Regions from separate parts of the Delftia sp. WY8 genome, predicted to be linked through region 2. Evidence: riboswitches for the same ligand, from Rfam matches in the RefSeq annotation. Region 2 holds a riboswitch; the other holds the start of a gene.

Region 1 (10,026 bases), 2.2 Mb from region 2:
CGGCTGGCGCTGTCGGACTACGCATCACGCATCGTGCTGCCGCCGCTGATGCGGCATCTGCGCCAGCACGCACCCGGGCTGGACCTGGCCATCAGCCAGTCCACGCGCGAGGTGATGCTGGCCCAGCTGGCCGATGGCGAACTGGACCTGGCCCTGGGCCCCTTCCCCGACGCACCCGACCTGCCCGACGGCATCGAGGTGCAGGATCTGTTCCAGGAACAGTTCGTGAGCGTGGCCGACCAGGCCGTGCTGCCGGCACGCGGCGGGCTGTCACTGCAGGACTGGCTGCAGCGCCCGCACGTCATGCTGGCCATGCGGCCCGACGCCAGCGAGGAGATCGAACGGGCGCTGGCCGCCCAAGGCCTGAGCCGCCGCGTGGTGCTGGCCCTGCCCCACTGGAGCGCGGCGCTGGAGGTGCTGGCAGGCACCGACCTCGTGCTGACCGTGGGCAGCCGCGCCATCGGTGACCTGCGCCGCCACAAAACGCTGCGCCGTTTCGCTCCGCCGCTGGAGCTGCCCCGGTTTGCCTACCAGCAGGCCTGGCATGTGCGCAAGCAGGGGGATGCCATGCATCGGTGGCTGCGCAACTCGATGGCGCAGTGCTGCACTGCGCAGGGGCAAACACAGAAGTAAGCGCAGGCCGCAGCCTCAGGCTGCCACCACCACCCTCAGCAACTGCTTCTGTATCTTCCCGCTGGCCGTCTTGGGCAGGGCCTCGCGGAAGTGGTAGCGGCGCGGGCGCTTGTAGGCAGCCAGGCGGTCGCCGTGGACCAGGAAGGCGTCCAGCGCCTCGGCCGTGGGTGTGGCGCCCGGCTTGGCAACCACGTGGGCGGCGACGATCTGGCCCCAGCGCTCGTCGGCCTCGCCGATGACGGCGACCTCGAGCACGTCGGCGTGTTCGACCAGCGCGTCTTCCACCTCACGCGGATAGACGTTCTCGGCACCCGAATTGATCATGTAGTCGATGCGGTCGCGGATCCAGAGATAGCCGTCGTCGTCGATGTGGCCCAGGTCGCCCGTGTGGTACCAGCCGTGCGCCAGGGCGCGGGTGTTGGCGTCGGGGCGGTTGAGGTAGCCGGCCATCATGCAGGGGCCGCGCACGAGGATTTCGCCCACCTCGCCGGGCAGGCAGGCCTCGGCCGGGTCGGTGGGGGCGTTGTCTTCGCGCAAGCGGGCCACGATGAGGTCATGGCCCATGGAGGGCAGCCCGGCCGAGCCCGCGTGCGAGAGTTGCTCGCGCGGCAGCAGGACGGACATGCAGGGCCCCATCTCGGTGGTGCCGTAGACCTGGACCAGGTCGCTTCCGACCTTGCGCGTCCATTCGCGGATCAGGTGCGGCGCCATGGAGGCGCCGCCGTACTCCACCAGCCTCAGCGCGGGCGCCTGCTCAGGCGAGGCGATGGGTTCGGCCAGCAGCATGGTGATCATGGTGGGCGCCGCGAAGAAGAAGCTCACGCGCTCTTCGCGGATCAGGCGCCAGGCCTCGGCCACGTCGAAGCGGCGCAGCAGCACCTGGGTGGCGCCGGCCTGCAGGCGCGGCAGAAAGCTGGTGTGCAGCTCGGCCGTGTGGTTGAGCGGCGCCATGGCCAGGCCCACGTCGTCGCGCGTGAACTGCATGGTCTGGTGCATGAGGGCGTTGTGCGCCAGCTTGCTGCGGTGCGTATGCAGCACGCCCTTGGGCCGGCCCGTGGTGCCGCTGGTGTACATGAGGATGCAGGGGTCGCTCTCGCGCACATGGGCCTGGGGCGGCGCGCTGCTGCGGCCCCTGGCCAGGGCGGACAGGCGCTGCGTGGCCCAGACCGGCAGCGGGTCGGCCGGGGCATCGTCGGCAAAGATCCAGTGCTCGATGCCTGCGCCAGTGCCGCCGCCTTCGGCCTTGAGCAGGGCCTGGGCGCGTGCGGCCACCTCGCCGCCCTCGTGCTCGAAGACCAGGGCGCGCGCTGCGCCGTCCTTGAGGATGAAGGCCAGCTCCTGCGCCGCCAGCCGGTAGTTGATGGGGTTGAAGATGGCGCCCAGGCGCGCGGCCGCCAGCATGGTGAAGACAAAGGCCGGCGTGTTGTAGAGAAAGGCCGCGACCACGTCGCCATGGCCTATGCCCAGCTCGGCCAGGCCGTGGGCGTGGCGGTTGACTTCGGCATCGAGCTGGGCGTAGGTCCAGGCGCGGCGCTCGCCGCCCTCCCATGCGACCAGGGCTTCCTTGTTCGGCAGGTAACGTGCCGGCCAGGCCAATGTGTCTCCCAGCGTCTGCTGCATGTGCGCTTCTTCCTTCTCGCTCACGAGATTTCATATATCGATGCACCTCAATGTAGGAGATTTTTTAGACAGTTATGCAATTTGCAAATGCATCCATGCAGGCAAGCGCATGGAGTTGCAGTCGGCCCGCGGAAATCCCGAAGCCGCGCGGACGCTGGCCGCAGCTAGAATGCGCCGGTCAGGAGAGAGTGCCCGCCCGGCCGCAACGGTCGCAGGCAGCGGCACCGCCGAAGGCGCAGGGTTCGCCCCGAACGCTCAGGCAAAAGGACTGGCACCGCCTGCCGCCACGGCCGCAGGCGTTCCTAGCTGGAGAGAGATGCAGGGCACGGCGGTGTGCCCCATCCACCGAAGGAGCAAGCCCCACGCATGGAAGGTGCGGGTGAATCTCTCAGGTAAAGCGGACAGCAGGGCAGCACATCCCGGAGGACCGGGATGGCGTTATGCCTTGTTCCTTGCCTGAAAGAGAGCCCTCCTTGTCCGCTGCCTCCACCACCGATCTGCTCAGGACCCCGCTGTTCGACCTGCACCAGGAACTGGGCGCGCGCATGGTGCCGTTTGCCGGCTACTCCATGCCCGTGCAATACCCGCAGGGGCTGATGGCCGAGCACCTGCACACCCGCGAGGCGGCAGGCCTGTTCGATGTCTCGCACATGGGCCAGATCAGCCTGCGCGGCCCGGATGCCGGCGCGGCGCTGGAATCGCTGCTGCCCATGGACGTGCTGGGCCTGGGCGAACACCGCCAGCGCTACGGCCTGCTGCTCAACGACGCGGGCGGCATTCTGGACGACCTGATGTTCGTGCGCCGCGAGGACGACCTGTTCCTGATCGTCAACGGCGCCTGCAAGCACGAAGACCTGGCGCACATCCAGGCCCGCATCGGCCAGCGCTGTGAAATCGAGCCCCAGTTCGACCGGGGCCTGCTGGCGCTGCAGGGCCCGCAGGCCGCAGCCGCCATGGAGCGCCTGCTGCCCGACACGGCCGGCCTGGTGTTCATGACAGGCGGCCACTTCGACTGGGAAGGCGCCGAGCTGTACATCACGCGCAGCGGCTACACCGGCGAGGACGGCTTCGAGATCTCCCTGCCCCCCAGCCACGCCGAGGCCTTTGCCCGTGCCCTGCTGGCCCAGCCCGAAGTCAGGCCCGTGGGCCTGGGCGCGCGCAATTCGCTGCGCCTGGAAGCCGGCCTGTGCCTGTACGGCAACGATCTGGACACGACCACCACCCCGGCCGAGGCCGCCCTGAACTGGGCCGTGCAGAAGGTCCGCCGCATCGGGGGCGAGCGCGAAGGCGGCTTTCCCGGCGCAGCCACCGTGCTGGCCCAGCTGCAGTCGCCCGAGCTGCTCACGCGCAAGCGCGTGGGCCTGGTGGCCCTGGAGCGCGTGCCCGTGCGCGAAGGCACGGAACTGCTGGATGCCAGCGGCCGCAAGGTCGGCCAGGTCACCAGCGGCCTGCTGTCGCCCACGCTGAACCAGCCCGTGGCCCTGGCGTACGTGGAGCCGGGCAGCGCCGCCGTCGGCACCACGCTGCAGGCCATGGTGCGCGGCAAGGCCGTGCCCATGCAGGTGCAGGCCACGCCCTTCGTGGCGCCCCGCTATCACCGCGGTTGAGGACAGCCTGCGCGCTTGGCGTGGATGGAGTTCGGCGGATTCGTTTTTCCTGCCATCGCATGCCGCTACAGTGCGCACTGACCTTTCTCAAACCGCCTTTCACAGGTTTTTTCAGTTTCTATCGGAGCAAGCCATGAGCATCCAGTATTCCAAGGACCACGAGTGGATCAACGCCGCCAACCCTGACGCGGCCATCGTCGGCATCACCCTCCACGCGCAGGACGCGCTGGGCGACGTGGTGTTCGTCGACCTGCCCGCCGTGGGCACCAGCTTCAACCAGGGCGATGTGGCCGGCGTGGTCGAGTCCGTCAAGGCCGCCGCCGATGTCTACATGCCCGTCAGCGGCGAGATCGTCGAAGTCAACGAGGCCCTGCGCGACGACCCCTCCCTGGCCAACAGCGACCCGCTGGGCGAAGGCTGGTTCTTCAAGGTCAAGCTCAGCGACGCAGGCCAGCTGGCCGCGCTGCTTGACGAAGCCGCCTACACGGCCTTTGCCCAGAGCAACTGACGCCACTTTCCGGCCAGGACGGGCGCCAGGGCCCGCCCTGGCGCTTTTCAGCTTTTGAGACAGGTCCCTCCATGCTGATGTCCTCCACCCAGCCCCTTGCCGCCCTCGAGAACGCCACCGAATTCGTGGCCCGCCATATCGGCATCGCGCCCGAAGACGAGGCCCACATGCTCAGCGCCATCGGCGCGGCATCGCGCGATGCGCTGATCGACGCCATCGTCCCGCCCTCCATCCGGCGCCACCAGCCCATGGCGCTGCCGCCAGCGGCCACCGAGGCCCAGGCGCTGGCCGAACTCAAGGCGCTGGCAGGCCGCAACCAGCTGCTCAAAAGCTTCATCGGCCAGGGCTACTACGGCACGCACACGCCCGGCGTCATCCTGCGCAACATTCTGGAGAACCCCGCCTGGTACACGGCCTACACGCCCTACCAGGCCGAGATCTCGCAAGGCCGCATGGAGGCCCTGGTCAACTTCCAGACCATGGTCTGCGACCTGACGGCCATGCCGATTGCCAACGCCTCCATGCTGGACGAGGCCACGGCGGCCGCCGAGGCCATGACGCTGGCCAAGCGCTCCGTCAAAAGCAAGAGCAACCGTTTCGTGGTGGCCGGCGATGCCCACCCCCAGACCATCGAGGTGATACAGACGCGCGCCGCGCCGCTGGGCATCGAGGTGCTGCTGGCCAACTCGCTGGAGGAATGGAACCAGCTGATGGAGGGCGACTACTTCGCCGTGCTGGCCCAGTACCCTGCCACCAGCGGCCGCATCGACGATCTGCGCGCCGACGTGGACAAGGCCCATGGCAAGCAGGCCGCCTTCATCGTGGCCACCGACCTGCTGGCGCTGACCCTGATCACGCCGCCCGGCGAATGGGGTGCCGACATCGTGGTGGGCACCACCCAGCGCTTTGGCATGCCCATGGGCGCCGGCGGCCCGCACGCCGCCTTCATGGCCTGCCGCGACGAGTTCAAGCGCTCCCTGCCCGGCCGCCTGGTCGGTGTGAGCGTGGACGTGCACGGCAAGCCCGCCTACCGCCTGGCACTGCAGACGCGCGAGCAGCACATCCGCCGCGAAAAGGCCACCTCCAACATTTGCACGGCCCAGGTGCTGCCCGCCGTGGTGGCCAGCATGTACGCCGTCTACCACGGCCCCGAGGGCCTGGAGCGCATCGCCCGCCGCGTGGCCTCGTACACGGCCATCCTGGCGCGCGGCCTGGCCGAGCTGGGCGCGCCGCTGCGCGAGGCGCCCAGCTTCGACACGCTGAGCCTGCACACGGGCGCGGCCACCCAGGCCATCGTGGAGCGTGCCGTGTCCCTGGGCGCCAACCTGCGCGTGTATTTCAAGGAATACCTGTGCATCTCGCTGGACGAGACCACCACGCGCGCCGATGTCGAACTGCTGTGGAAGATCTTCGCCCGGGACGGCCAGGCCCTGCCCAGCTTCACCGCCTTCGAAAAGGGCGTGGAGCCGCTGATTCCCGACGGACTGCGCCGCAGCAGCGCCTTCCTCACACACCCGGTGTTCAACACCCACCGCTCCGAGACCGCCATGCTGCGCTACATCCGCCAGCTGTCGGACAAGGACCTGGCGCTGGACCGCAGCATGATCCCGCTGGGCTCCTGCACCATGAAGCTCAACGCCACCAGCGAGATGATTCCCATCACCTGGCCCGAGTTCGCCCAGGTGCACCCCTTTGCCCCGGCCGACCAGCAGCAGGGCTATGCGGAACTGGACAAGCAGCTGCGCGACTGGCTGTGCCAGGCCACGGGCTACGCCGGCATCAGCCTGCAGCCCAATGCCGGCAGCCAGGGCGAGTACGCGGGCCTGCTGGCCATCAAGGGCTGGCATGCGAGCCGGGGCCAGTCGCACCGCAACGTCTGCCTGATTCCCAGCAGCGCCCACGGCACCAACCCCGCCAGCGCGCAGATGGTGGGCATGCAGGTGGTGGTCACCGCCTGCGACGCCAACGGCAACGTCGACATGGCGGACCTGGCGGCCAAGTGCGAGCAGCACAGTGCCAACCTGGCCTGCATCATGATCACCTACCCCAGCACGCACGGCGTGTTCGAGACCCAGGTCAAGGAGCTGTGCAAGCTGGTGCATGACCACGGCGGCCGCGTCTACGTGGACGGCGCCAACATGAACGCCCTGGTGGGCCTGGCCGCGCCGGGCAGCTTCGGCGGCGATGTCAGCCACCTGAACCTGCACAAGACCTTCTGCATCCCGCACGGCGGCGGCGGCCCGGGCGTGGGCCCGGTCTGCGTGGTCGAGGACCTCGTCCCCTTCCTGCCCGGCCATGCCACCACGGGCCTTGCGGGCGGCACGGGCGCGATCAGTGCCGCGCCGCTGGGCAATGCGGCCGTGCTGCCCATCAGCTGGATGTACATCCGCATGATGGGCGCCCAGGGCCTGACCCTGGCCACCGAGACCGCCATCCTCAGCGCCAACTACATCAGCGCCCGGCTGCGCGACCACTACCCCACGCTGTACGCGGGCGAGCACGGCCATGTGGCGCACGAGTGCATCCTGGACCTGCGCCAGTTCAAGGAAAGCACGGGCGTCATGGCCGAGGACGTGGCCAAGCGCCTGATCGACTACGGCTTCCATGCGCCCACGCTGTCCTTCCCCGTGCCCAACACGCTGATGGTGGAGCCCACCGAAAGCGAAAGCCTGTACGAGCTGGACCGCTTCGTGGACGCCATGATCGCCATCCGCGAGGAAATCCGCGCCATCGAGCAGGGCCGCCTGCCCCAGGACGACAACCCGCTCAAGAACGCGCCGCACACGGCCGAGACCCTGCTGGCTTCGGAATGGACCCACCCGTACAGCCGCGAGGCCGCCGCCTACCCCGTGGCTGCCCTGCGCCAGTCCAAGTACTGGTGCCCCGTGGGCCGGGTGGACAACGTCTACGGCGACCGCAACCTCTACTGCAGCTGCATCCCGGTCGACGCTTACCTGAGCTGAAGCACCTGCCACCCAAAGGGGCGCTTGTGGCGCCCCGCCCGGCGCGCGTACACTGCGGCCCTGCCCGCGCCGGGCCCCGGTCCATCTGCCGGGCGCCAGGCGCGGGCGACCAGGATTTGTGCGGCAGATGCCGCTTTCCCCAGCGCCAGCACGCGATGAGCAGCCAAGACCCTTCCGACCAGCCTCGCGACGACGAGCACCTGCCCCTGCATGCCTTGCTGGCGCCCGGCGCCGACCTGCCCCCCGTCGAACGTTTCCCCTCCTTCCAGCCCGAAGACGATCCGCTGCAGGCCCTGGTCGCCGAGCTGCGCAACTACCAGCGCGAGCTGGAGATCCAGAACCGCGTGCTGGACTACAGCCAGGCCGTGGCCGAAAGCGCCTCCGAGCGCTTCGAAGCCCTGTTTGCCAGCATTCCCCTGCCCCTGCTGGTGGTGGACGAGCACGACATGGTGGTGCAGGCCAACGCCATGGCGCACAGCGCCTTCCAGCCCACCGAGCATGACCGGCTGCTGGTCAATTTCGCGCCCTTCGTGCACCCTGACGACGCCGAGCGCGTGCGCGAGACCTTCGTTGCGGCACGCGAGCTGGGCCGCACCGAGGCCCACGAGGTCTGCTTCGACATCACCGAGCAGCACCAGCTGCGCGCCGACCTGCATGTGGCCTGCATCGCCATTCCGCAGCAAAGCGGCCCGCCCATTGCGCAGTACCTGTGCGCCGTGGTCGACCAGGGTCCGCTGCTGGCCGAGCGCCTGGCGCTGCAGCAGCGCAACCACCAGCTATTCCTGAGCGAGCGGCGGCTCGAATCGGTCATCAACTCGGCCCTGGACGCCATCATCTGCCTGGACCACGAGCAGCGCATCACCGTCTTCAATCCCACGGCTGCCGCCCTGTTTCTGTGTCCGCCGCACGACGCGCTGGGCAGTCCGCTGGAGCGTTTCCTGCCCGATGCGGCCCAGGCCCTGTCCTTTGCGCCACTGACCACGCAGGCCGTGCTGGGCGAGATGACGGCACGCACGGCCAGCGGCCGCGAAATCCCGGTCGAGGTCAGCGTCTCCTTCGAGCACCACAGCGGCGGCGAGACCACCACCGTGTTCGCGCGCGACCTCACCAGCCGCAAGAAGGCCGAGGCCCAGCGCAACGAGCTGGAAGACCAGCTGCGCGAATCGCACAAGATGCAGGCCCTGGGCACCATGGCCGGCGGCATTGCCCACGACTTCAACAACATCGTGGGCGCCATCCTGGGCAATGTGGAGCTGGCCAAGGCCGACTGCGGCGGCAATGCCGCAGCCATCGAAAGCCTGCAGGAGATCGAAAAGGCCGGCCGCCGCGCGCGCGATCTGGTGCGCCAGATCCTGACGTTCAGCCGCAATGAACCGCCGCAGCGCAAGCCCGTGCAGGCGCGCGAGGTCATGGGCGACACGGCGCGGCTGCTGCGCGTGACCCTGCCGCCCGCCGTGGAGCTGCAGGTGCACGTGCCGCCGCAGATGCCGCCCATGCTGGCCGACGCCATGCAGGTGGAGCAGGCCCTGTTCAACCTGTGCACCAATGCCATGCACGCCCTGGGCGAGCGGCGCGGCCTGATCCAGATGGATGCCGACCTGGTGCGCCCGGACCAGCGCCTGTGCGAACGCCTGGGCCTGCCGCCCGTCAGCTACGTGGCGCTGTCGGTGCAGGACAACGGCCCCGGCATGGACGCACGCACGCTGCAGCGCATCTTCGAGCCCTTCTTCACCACCAAGCCCGTGGGCCAGGGAACGGGCCTGGGCCTGCCCGTGGTGCACGGTGTCATGCGCAACCACGGCGGCGCCGTGGACGTGTACAGCATCCCCGGCCAGGGCAGCCGCTTCACGCTGTACTTTCCTCCGGCCGACCCCCTGACGCCGGCCGACTCTGCACCGGCCGAGCCCCTCGCCGCCCAGGCGCTGCCCAGCGCACCCGAGCCCCTGGCGGCCGCGGAAACCCCGACCGGCCCGCAGTTCGCCCTGCTGCCCGACCCGCAGGCCGCGCAGCAGCATGTGATGTACGTGGACGATGACCAGGCCCTGGTCTTTCTGGTGCAGCGCCTGCTGCGCCGGCGCGGCTACCAGGTCAGCGGCTTCACCGATCCGCACGAGGCCATCGAGGCGCTGCGCGCCGCGCCCCAGGACTGCGACCTGCTGGTCACCGACTACAACATGCCCGGCTACAGCGGCATCGACCTGGTGCATGAGGCCCTGTCCATCCAGCCGCAGTTGCCCATCGCGCTGGCCTCGGGCTACATCACCACCGAGATCGAGCAGGCCGCATTGGCTGCAGGCGCCAGGGCCCTGGTCCACAAGCCCAACGACGTGGAAGAGCTGTGCGCCACGGTGCACAGGCTGCTGAATGAGCGGGGAACGGCTTGACCCCTGAGCAACGCGATGGCGGCGCCAGTGCAGGTGGCGGCGCAGGCGTCATCTGCCTGCACGAAGATGCCGAACTGCTGGTGCTGGACAAGCCCAGCGGCCTGCTGTGCGTGCCCGGGCGCGGCCCAGACAAGCAGGACTGCCTGAGCGCCCGCGCCCTGCAGCGCTGGCCCGATGCGCTGGTCGTGCACCGGCTGGACCAGGCCACCTCGGGCCTGGTGATCATGGCGCGCAGCCTGGCCAGCCAGCGCCTGCTGAGCGAGGCCTTTGCGCAGCGCCGCGTGCACAAGCGCTATGTGGCCGTGGTGGCA
Region 2 (10,026 bases):
GCCACGCTGGACCTGTTCGATGAACGGCCGGGCGGCGACTCGCTGGGCGGCAAACCGCCGGGCTCCGTGCCGCCAGACACCAATGAAGTGCTGGCCCTGCTGCGCCGCTGGGCCGACGCGGGCCTGCTGCGCCGGCTGGATGCGGCGCTGGCCTCCTTCGTCGCCGGGCAGGATGCGCAGGCCGGGCCCGCCTTGCTGGTGGCCGCCGCGCTGCTGGCGCAGATGGAGGGGCGCGGCCACAGCTGCCTGCCCCTGGCGCCGCTGGCCGGCCACCCCAACGACGTGCTGGCCTGGCCGGCCGATGCGCTGCCCGCGCAGCAGGCCCTGTGGCAGATGCTGCCTGCGCGCCTGTCCGGCTGGGTTGCGGCGCTGAGCGCCAGCCCCGTGGTGCGCGTGGTGCACGGGGAGCAGGTAGATGGACAGGATGGCAGCGAGGACCTCGGCCAGCCCCTGGTGCTGGCCGGCGCAGACGGCCCCGCGCCGCTGCTGTACCTGCGCCGCTACTGGGACTACGAACGCGCCGTGGCCGCCCACGTCATCCAGCGCACGGCGGCGCAGGCCGTGGCCGGACAGCCGCTGGACGAAGCCCAGGCCCGGCGCTGGCTGGACCGGCTGTTCCCGCCTGTGGCGGACGGTGGCCCCGTGGACTGGCAGAAGCTGGCCTGCGCGCTGGCGCTGCGCGGCCGGCTGTCGGTGATCACGGGCGGCCCCGGCACCGGCAAGACCTATACCGCCGCACGGCTGCTGGCCCTGCTGTTTGCCACGGCGCCCGACGCCGGCCAGCTGCGCGTGGCCCTGGCCGCCCCCACGGGCAAGGCGGCCGCGCGCCTGAAGCAATCGATCGACGGGGCCTTGCTGCAATTGCAGGGCAGCATGGGCGGCGAGATCGACCTGGCGGGCCTGGTGCAGCGCATGGGTGCGGCGCGCACCCTGCACTCCATGCTGGGCGCGCGGCCCGATACGCGGCACTGGGGATTCCATGCAGGGCGGCAGCTGGACGTGGACGTGCTCATCGTCGATGAGGCCTCCATGGTCCACCTGGAGATGATGGCGGCGCTGCTGGAGGCACTGCCGGCCGGCGCCCGCCTGGTGCTGCTGGGCGACAAGGACCAACTGGCTTCGGTGGAGGCGGGCGCCGTGCTGGGCGACCTGTGCCGCGATGCCCAGGCCGGGCGCTACCTGCCCGACACGCTGGACTACGCACTGCGCGTGGCCGGCCAGCGGTTGCCGCCGCAGTTCGCGGCGCCCGACGGCGATCGTGCGCCAGCGCTGGCGCAGCACACCGTCATGCTGCGCGAGAGCCGGCGCTTCGGGGGCCCCATCGGCCAGCTGGCACACGCCGTGAATGCCGGTGAGGCGGTGAAGGCCCAGGCCCTGCTCGATGCCGGCACGCAAGCCGGCGCAGGTTCCGAGCTGTGGGAACGCCATGGCGGCGGCGTGCACGCCGTGACCGAACTGGCCGTGCACGGGCGCGGCGGTCTTGCCAGCTATGCCCTCTATGCCCAGGCGCTGCAGGGCCGGCCGGATGCGGCCGGCGCCGACGAGGCAGCGCACCGCGCCTGGGTGGTCGCTGTGCTGCAGGCCTTCGAGCGCTTCCGGCTGCTGTGCGCCGTGCGCGAGGGGGACTGGGGCGTGTCCGGCCTCAACCGCGCGGTGGAGCAGGCCCTGGATGCGCAGGGCGTGATCCGCCGGGGCGGCGAATGGTATGCGGGCCGTCCCGTCATGGTCACGCGCAACGACGCGCAGCTGGGCGTGTTCAACGGCGACATCGGCATTGCGCTGCCGGGAGCGCACCAGGGGCAGCCAGGGCAACTGCTGCGCGTCTACTTCCTGCAGGGCGACGAATTGCGCTCGGTCGGCGTCAGCCGCATGGCCCATGTGGAGACCGCCTTCGCCATGACGGTGCACAAAAGCCAGGGCTCGGAGTTCGAGCACACCGCCCTGGTGCTGCCCTCGCGCGGCGGCAGCGTGCTGGGGCGCGAGCTGGTCTACACCGGCATCACGCGCGCCCGCCAGGCCTTCTCGCTGTTCTCCGAGGTGCCGGGCCTGCTGGCCTCGGCCGTTGGCAGCCCCACGCAGCGCGCCAGCGGGCTGCTGCGCTGGCTGCAGGAGTGAGTGAAGGCCCCGCGCCTCAGGCCGGGGTCTTGTCGCTGGCGTAGCGGGCCATCATCAGCGCCGTATTGGTCTTGCGGTCGGCATTGACCTGCTGCACCGTGGGCCGCTCGGCCATGCGTGCCAGGTACTCGCGCACGGGCAAGTCGGCCAGAACGTCGCGCCCGCCAACGATCTTGCTGGCCGCGCTGACCAGGGGCAGGTGGACGATGGCGCAGCAGTCGGCCAGCGTGAAGCTGTCGCCCGCCACAAAGGGGGAGAAACGCGCGAGTTTGGCGAAGGCCGCCACGTTCTTGTCGAGCTGGGCCAGCGTGCGCTCCCGGGTGGAGTCGCTGACCTGGCCGCCGAAGAAAGCCTGCGGGTAGAGGATGCGCGCCACCAGCTCCAGGTGCAGGTCCAGGTACACGCACAGCTCGCGCACCTTGGCGGCCTCGAAGGCGTCGGCCGGCAGCAGGGCCGGCGAGGGCGACAGCGTCTCCACGTACTCGACCATGGCGGCCGACTCGCACAGGCCCCGGCCGTCGTCGATGCGCAGGTAGGGCACCTTGCCCAGCGGAGAAAGCGCCATGTCGGTCTCTCCCAGCCAGTCCAGTTCCTCGTTGAAGGGCAGCTGCTTTTCCAGCAGGGCCAGCTTGACCTTGTTGTAGTAGTTGCTGGCCGCGAATCCGCACAGGGTGAGCATGGATGTCTCCTTGGGTTGTTTGTGGTGAAGGCGAGGGTGCGCGCCTGTGATGGTAGGGGCGGGTAGGGCATGGCGCGGTCCCGGAGATGACGACTGGGGCAGACCCCTAGAATGGCGCCATGCCGCTTCGCCTGCCCTCCACCTTGGCTGCCTGCGCCCGCTGGGCGCTGGGCCTGTGGCTGTGCGTGGCGCTGGCTTCGGCGTTTGCGCCGCTGGCGCGCGCCTCGGGCTGGGAGCGCCTGTGCTCGGCCGCTGGCGAATCGGTCTGGGTGCCCTCGCCAGCCGGTCAGGACGATGCCCTTGCCGGCAGCCACGGCATCGACTGCCCGCTGTGCCTGCCCCCGCTGGCGCCGCCGCCCGCCCGGTGCAGTGCGGCCCCGGCACCGCTGGTGGCAGATGCGCAGCCACGGGCGCACCCGGCCTCCGTCCACAGCGTGGCCATGCCGGCCCTGCCCCAGGCCCGCGCACCGCCCCGGTGACTCCCGGATTCACTCCCGCTTCCTTCGCTTGGCCAACCCTTTTTGCAAGGCACGAAGACCGTGCCGCAATGCATTGAAATTTCTGGAGAAACCGTGATGACACTGCGTCAATGGACCACCCCTTTCCTGATCGCCGCCTCCCTGTCCATGGGCCTGGCCCATGCCCATGCCGATGCGGCCCATGTCAAGGCCGACGCCGCCTGGGCGCGTGCCAGCGTGCCGGGCCAGCAGGCCACGGGCGCCTTCATGCGCCTGACGGCCGAGGAGCCGCTGCGCCTGGTGGGCGTGGAGTCGCCCGCCGCCGGCGTGGCCGAGGTGCATGAAATGAAGATGGAAGGCGATGTGATGCGCATGCGCGCCATCGACGGCCTGGACCTGCCCAAGGGCGTGGCCGTGGATCTGAAGCCCGGCGGCTACCACGTCATGCTGCAGCAGCTCAAGAGCCCGCTGCTCAAGGACAGTCAGGTACCCATCACCCTGGTGTTCAAGGACGCCAAGGGCGAGACCTCGCGCCTGAGCCTGCAGGTCCCCGTGCGCGCCATGGCGCCCGGCGCAGGTGCGGCATCGGCTGCGCAGGGCGGCGCGCATGGCGGACACGGCGGACATGCCGGCCACTCCCACTGAGCTTTTTGTCATCCACCGGGTTTGTGCGCAGCGGGCCGTGCATGACTTGCGATGGACTTGGCGTGTGCCTGGGTTAAGCTGAGCGCATGGCCGGTGTGCTTCACCGGCATGTTCTTCCAACCCAGTCCTAGCGAGTGCTGCCATGAGTGATGCGTCCTCCTTCGGTTTCGGCAAGTTCATCCCCGGTTTCGACTTCCTGCAGGGCCTGGCCCAGAGTGCAGGATCGGCCACCGCCCGGCCCCTGGGGCGCCTGCCCGAATGGGTGGCGCCCACGGTGAGCATCGAAGAGGTGGACAAGCGCATCACCGAACTCAAGGCCGTGCAGTTCTGGCTCGACCAGAACGGCAAGGCGCTGGCCGCCACCATCCAGGCCCTGGAAGTGCAGCGCATGACGCTGTCCACCTTGCAGGGCATGAACGTCAGCATGGGCGAGCTGGCGCAGGCCTTCCAGTTCCCTGCAGCCGCAACCGCCGCGGCCACCGCCGCGGCCAAGGGCGCCGCCAGCGCGGGGCAGGGCGACCTTTCGGACTGGCCCATGTCCTCGGCCGCCAGCCGGGCGAGCAAGAAGGAAAAGCCGCAGCCCGAGCCCGCACAGGCCGCTGCCGCGCCGCCTGCAGCCCCCGAGGCGGCCAAGGCCGCCGACAGACCCGCAGCCGCGGAGACTGCGGCGCCCAAGGACGAGTCCGCCCAGGCCGCCGCCATGGGCCAGGCCATGCAGTGGTGGGGCGCGTTGACCCAGCAATTCCAGCAGATCGCCGCCAAGGCCATGGCCGAGCCCATGGCCCCGGAGGCCGTGGCGGCCGCCCAGCGCGCCACCGGCATGGCCGGGGACCTGGCCAAGGCCACCATGGACCGCATGGCGGCACAGGCCAGCGCCTTTGCTGCGCAGGCGGGCAAGGCGGCGGCGGTCTCCCCTGCCAAGGCGCCGTCCGCAAAGCCGGCGGCCAAGGCTGCGGTGCAGGCCGAAGCCCCCAGGACCGCTGCCAAGGCTCCCGCCAAAGCGGCTGCCAGGAAAACCGCTGCAAAGGCTGGAGCCAAGGCGCCGGCCGCCAGCAAGCCGGCAGCCAAGAGCCGGCCGGCGCGTTGACCGATCGGGCCGGACCCATGGATGCGCAAGGCCCCAGCCACCCGCAAGCCGGGTGCTGGCGGGGCTAGAAAGAAGGTTGGTATGTCGTTGTTTCCTGTAGGCCATGCCAGCCATTCCGACTGGCGCGCCGCGGCCGACGCGGTGCTGCAGCAGCTGCGCTTGCAGATGGCCGGGCCCGGCCACGCGCAGCGGCCCCGTCTGGGACTGGTGTACCTGTCCCATGCGCATGCCGCCCACGCACGGCCGCTGTTGCAGCATCTGGCCAGGGCCCTGCCCCATGTGGCGGACTGGGCCGGCTGCTCGGCCGGCGGCGTTCTGGCCATGTCGCATGAGTACCTGTCAGGAACCGCGCTCGCGGTGATGCTGCTGGATGTACCGGCCGCCCACTACCGCCTGTATTCGGGCCTGGCGCCCCTGCATGCGCCTGGCGGCGAGGCCGGCTTCACCGCCCATTCGGCCCTGGTCCATGCCGCAGGCGGCCAGCCCGAGCTGGCCGAGCTGCTGTACGAGCTGTCCGAGCGCACCGAGTCCGGCCTGCTGTTCGGCGGCGTGGGCGATGACGGGGAAGATGGCGTGGAGGGCGTGCAGATCGCCTGCCGCACCGAGGATCTGCATGCGCAGCATGCGGACGCGCGCGGCATTTTTCGTGGCGGCTTTTCAGGCGTGGCCTTCGGTGCCGGCGTGCCCTGCATCACGGGCATGGCCCAGGGCTGCGTGCCGCTGGGCGAGGGGCTGGAGATCACCGAGGCGCGCGGCGCCCTGGTCACCGGGCTCAATGGCGATCCGGCCTTGCAGCGCCTGCTGCAACTGCTGGGCGTGGAGCTGGAAGGCAGCGACTGGCAGCCCGCGCTGACCACGGTCCGCACCACGCTGGCGGCCATTGCGCCGCCGGGCCGGGGCCTGGCCCACGGCGTGCTGACCGAAGAGGCCCAGGTGCTGACCCTGGTTGGCCTGGACCCGCTGCGCCAGGGCGTGGCCCTGTCATCGGCCGTGGAGGCCGGGCATTCGGTGATCTTCTGCCGCCGCCAGGCCCAGGTCGCGCGCCAGGAACTGCTGCAACTGGGCGCTGCGCTGCGCGATGCGGCGGAGCCCGAGGAGGCGGCGCCCGAAGGCGAGGCACAGCCCCGCATCCGTGGCGCCATCTACATCAGTTGCCGGGGCCGCGGCGGCGGCCTGTTCGGCGGCCCCGATGCCGAACTGCGCACCCTGCGCCACGCACTGGGCGATGTGCCATTGATCGGCTTCGTTGCCGAAGCCGAGATCATGGACGCCCGCCTGCACCGCTTCGCCGGGGTGTTGACGGTGTTCACTGCCTAGGCGTCGTACACGCCGTCCGCACCTCAGACCGCGCGCGGGCGCACCGTGCCTGCGCTGCGATCCGGGTCCATGGCTGCGGCCCCCAGGAAATCGAAATCCACGGCCGGCCGCCTGCCGCTGACCAGGTCGGCCAGCGCCATGCCGGAGCCGCAGGCATGGGTCCAGCCCAGCGTGCCGTGGCCGGTGTTCAGGAACAGGTTGGCGATGGGCGAGCGTCCGATCAGCGGCACATTGCTGGGCGTGGCGGGGCGCAGGCCGCTCCAGAACTGGGCGCGCCCGGTATCGCCGGCGCCGGGGAACAGCTGCTGCACGCGCCGCACGATGGCCTCGCAGCGCACGGGGTCCAGGTTGCGGTCGTAGCCGTTGAACTCGGCCGTGCCCGCAATGCGCAGGCGGTCGCCTTGCGCGCCCGTGTAGCGCGAGAACACCAGCTTGAACTCGTCGTCCGTGAGGCTGACCTGGTAGGCCTTGGCGGGGTCCAGCACCGGCAGGGTCACGGAGTAGCCCTTGGCCGGGTAGATGGGCAGGTGCAACCCCAGCGGCTGGGCCAGCAGCGGGCTGAACGAGCCCATGGCCAGCACATAGGCGTCGCCCTGGATGCGTTCGTAGCGGCCATCGGCATTGGTCACCTCCACATGGTCGATATGGCGGCTGGCGCCCGCGCCCGTGGTGCGCAGCGCCGTCACGTGGTGGCTCTGGCGGAACTGCACGCCCGTGGCGGCGGCGATGCGCGCCAGCTCGCGTGTGAAGAGGTTGGCGTCGCCTGATTCATCCTCGGCCGTATAGGTGGCGCCCGCTATCTGCCCGCGCACATGGGCCAGGGCCGGCTCCAGGCGCACGGCTTCGTCGGCATCGATCAGGCGGCGGTCGCAGCCCAGGGCCTGCATCTGCTCGGTGGGCTTGAGCGCGCCCTCGAACTCGCGGGCGTTCGTGTAGAAGTGCAGGATGCCCTGCATGCGCTGCTCGTACTGGATGCCGGTGTCCGACCGCAGCTGCTGCAGGGCCTCGCGGCTGTAGGTGCCCAGGCGAACGATCTGCCGGATGTTGTGGCGCGTGCGCGCGGGCGTGCAGTTGCGCAGGAAGGACAGGCCCCAGAGCCACTGGCGCATGTCGGCGCGCAGGCGGAACAGCAGGGGGGCATCCTGCCGGCCCAGCCAGCCCAGCAGCTTCAGCGGTGCGCCGGGGTTGGCCCAGGGCTCGGCATGGCTGACCGAGATCTGCCCGCCGTTGGCGAAGCTGGTTTCGGCGCCGGGCGCGGCCTGGCGGTCGATGACGGTCACTTCATGACCGAGGGATTGCAGATAGTAGGCCGACGTGGTGCCGATCAGGCCGGCTCCGAGAACGATGACGCGCATGACGATGCCCTTTCAAAGGCATGTGCCGGGTCACGCGAAAGCTGGCCGCTATGGTCTGGATAGCAGGCAGCCGGCGTCCGTCGTGACGCAGCTGCCGCTCCCCCTGTCCTTGGTACCTGAGAGATTCACCGCCGTCCATGGGAACGGGGCTTGCTCCTTCGGTGCGCCGCACATTGCGTGCGGCGGCTCTCCAGACGGCATGTTGTGTTTGCAGTACGGAACCTGAGCGTGTATGGGAGTTTGCGCCTTCGGTGAGGCTCGGCACCGTGGCGCCCGCCTGCTCTCCTGCAGGGGCGATTCTATGGGGCTTGCGCAGCCAGCTCCAGTCGTATTGGGGATACCACCAGTTACCTGTATGTGGTGTGGCTGATTCAGGGTATTCCCTAGATCGCTCAAGCGCCTCCCTCGTAGCGCTGGTACGAGTCTCCGGTTTCATGTAAAAAAACTATTGAAATAGAAAAAAACATGATTTAGCCTATCGATATGTGCAGTGGTTTGTCAGTGCTTGTTCTGGTCGATTGGACCTGCATGGGTTAACCATGGGTTGTATATATGTCTGATAGGCGACTTACCGTTGCACAGGTGCGGGTCCATGGAAACTGGTCCATCACTGAAAAAATACAAGCACGGTGAATATGGTTTGTCGAGGGAGGAATGTTTTGCGTCGCAAACCCGACTGAAGGTGTGTCCGCTCAATGGGCAGTGGAGCAGCGCGCAAGCGTTGATGGAAATCCGCCTTTTTTTGATTGACGCGCAGGATCTGCGCGAAAAATTTTGCTTCCAAACTCACCGGCTGCAAGGTGAGTTGTGGGCTCGTGATTCAAATAGAACTATTCGAGGTACGGCGATGCAAATGCGCTGGGTACAACTGATGGCCATTGCCATTGGGAAAATCATTTTCCTGTCATATCTCCTTGAGAAAACGGGGAATATCATGCATGCTCTCAATCGCCTGCCTGGTTCGGCATTTTTTCGCAAGTGGCGTGCAGCGAAGTGCCTTTTCTCTTTGCTGCTGCTTTCATGCGCGGGTATCTCATCCACGGCACTGGCGGCGACCATCGTCTTCACGGTCACCGACAACAGCGACGCTCCCAATGCCAATGCAACGACACCAACCACCTGTGTCAGCACGCTGGGGGGCACCTTTGCTGGCGCATGTACGCTGCGAGCGGCCATTCAGGCAGCCAACTACACGCTGCAAACGCTGGATCCGAGTGCCGATGTTTCCATCGTCTTTGCGCCGACACTGACCACGTCGGTACGAACCATACAGAGCGGGACATCCAAGGATGCGGCGGGAAACCTCCATCCGTATGTCGACAATCAGACGGTTTACGTGCGCTGTGCCAATACATTCTCCAGCGGAGTCCAGTCCGGCGCCGTGACGGGGGCCACCAATGCCTGTGGTCAAAGCCAGATGATCAGCGGCGGCGATACGGGCACCACCACTGGTGCCGGTGGTGCCTGGTACTGGCTCAAAGGCACCGTGCCAGCCGGCACGGGCTCGTTGACCATCGATTTCGGGGGAGTCATACAAGTCCAGAACTGGGCGGACTCCCCCTGGGAAACTTTTTATCTTGGTGGGAAGAACATCACGCTCACCAATTCGCCCAACATGACCTGTGGCGAAGCGGTATTCGTCGTTGGCTCCCCGGCGAACAATATCACCATTGATCGCGTCGGCTTGGTGAATGTGGCGCCAACCCCTGCGGGAGAGGGGACGCCGTTCAACTGCGAGCTGTACGCGGAGATTCATCAAGGCGCACAAAACGTATTCTTTACCAATAGCACGATCAATTCCGCGATATGGAATGGAAATTACGGCAATAACAAGGGCTCGGCTATTTCCGTTGCCGCAAGCAACGGTGCAGGCACAGTTTCCAACATTGTTGTCGATAATTTCACGGTAACGAATCTGCCCAACCCTATCGGGGGAATGCAGCTCGAGCAGTTCTTCCAGGTCATGTCGAACATGACCGTCAACGGATTGACGATCAAAGATTCGAATATCGCACTGAGCCCGACTGGTGGAAATGCGCCCAGGGCCGTGGTGTCGGTTGATGGAACGATCAACCTGGGCAATGGAATTGGTCTTGCCGTGACGGGTAATACCTTCTCGCTGCCTATCGCCGCCTATACCGCTTCATCGCCAATGCATGTGTCGGCACCAACGGTGAATACGGCAGCCTCAGGCACGACGCAGGTAGTGACGGTGACCGATAACAATTTCACTGGCGGCGGGGACGGGTTGAATATTAGTGGGACGGGTACGGCACCAGGGTTGATTGGCAACAACAAGATGACAAGCCAGTCGAGAAGTGCCATTCGTATCACTACGCATGATTTCTTCAAGATTTCTCAGAACACGCT

Evidence for each region. A riboswitch is a leader RNA that binds a small molecule or an ion and turns the genes downstream of it on or off. The one in region 2 is predicted to bind glycine.
Region 1: it holds a riboswitch for glycine, as region 2 does, so the genes downstream of both, gcvT (glycine cleavage system aminomethyltransferase GcvT) here and G4D77_RS18875 (D-amino acid dehydrogenase) in region 2, are expected to answer to the same signal.

What each region holds. Positions count from the first base shown of each region.
Region 1 is NZ_CP049795.1:6,258,626-6,268,651, reverse strand. It holds gene G4D77_RS28625 (LysR family transcriptional regulator) at 1-633, shown strand, start outside; gene G4D77_RS28620 (fatty acid--CoA ligase) at 649-2,253, opposite strand; glycine riboswitch at 2,423-2,534, shown strand; glycine riboswitch at 2,550-2,668, shown strand; gene gcvT (glycine cleavage system aminomethyltransferase GcvT) at 2,727-3,860, shown strand; gene gcvH (glycine cleavage system protein GcvH) at 3,994-4,368, shown strand; gene gcvP (aminomethyl-transferring glycine dehydrogenase) at 4,440-7,331, shown strand; gene G4D77_RS28600 (PAS domain-containing hybrid sensor histidine kinase/response regulator) at 7,487-9,715, shown strand; gene G4D77_RS28595 (RluA family pseudouridine synthase) at 9,712-10,026, shown strand, end outside.
Region 2 is NZ_CP049795.1:4,074,128-4,084,153, forward strand. It holds gene recD (exodeoxyribonuclease V subunit alpha) at 1-2,115, shown strand, start outside; gene G4D77_RS18850 (glutathione S-transferase family protein) at 2,132-2,794, opposite strand; gene G4D77_RS18855 (hypothetical protein) at 2,914-3,273, shown strand; gene G4D77_RS18860 (copper chaperone PCu(A)C) at 3,370-3,897, shown strand; gene G4D77_RS18865 (PhaM family polyhydroxyalkanoate granule multifunctional regulatory protein) at 4,040-4,984, shown strand; gene G4D77_RS18870 (FIST signal transduction protein) at 5,066-6,301, shown strand; gene G4D77_RS18875 (D-amino acid dehydrogenase) at 6,325-7,656, opposite strand; glycine riboswitch at 7,750-7,860, opposite strand; gene G4D77_RS18880 (invasin domain 3-containing protein) at 8,249-10,026, shown strand, end outside.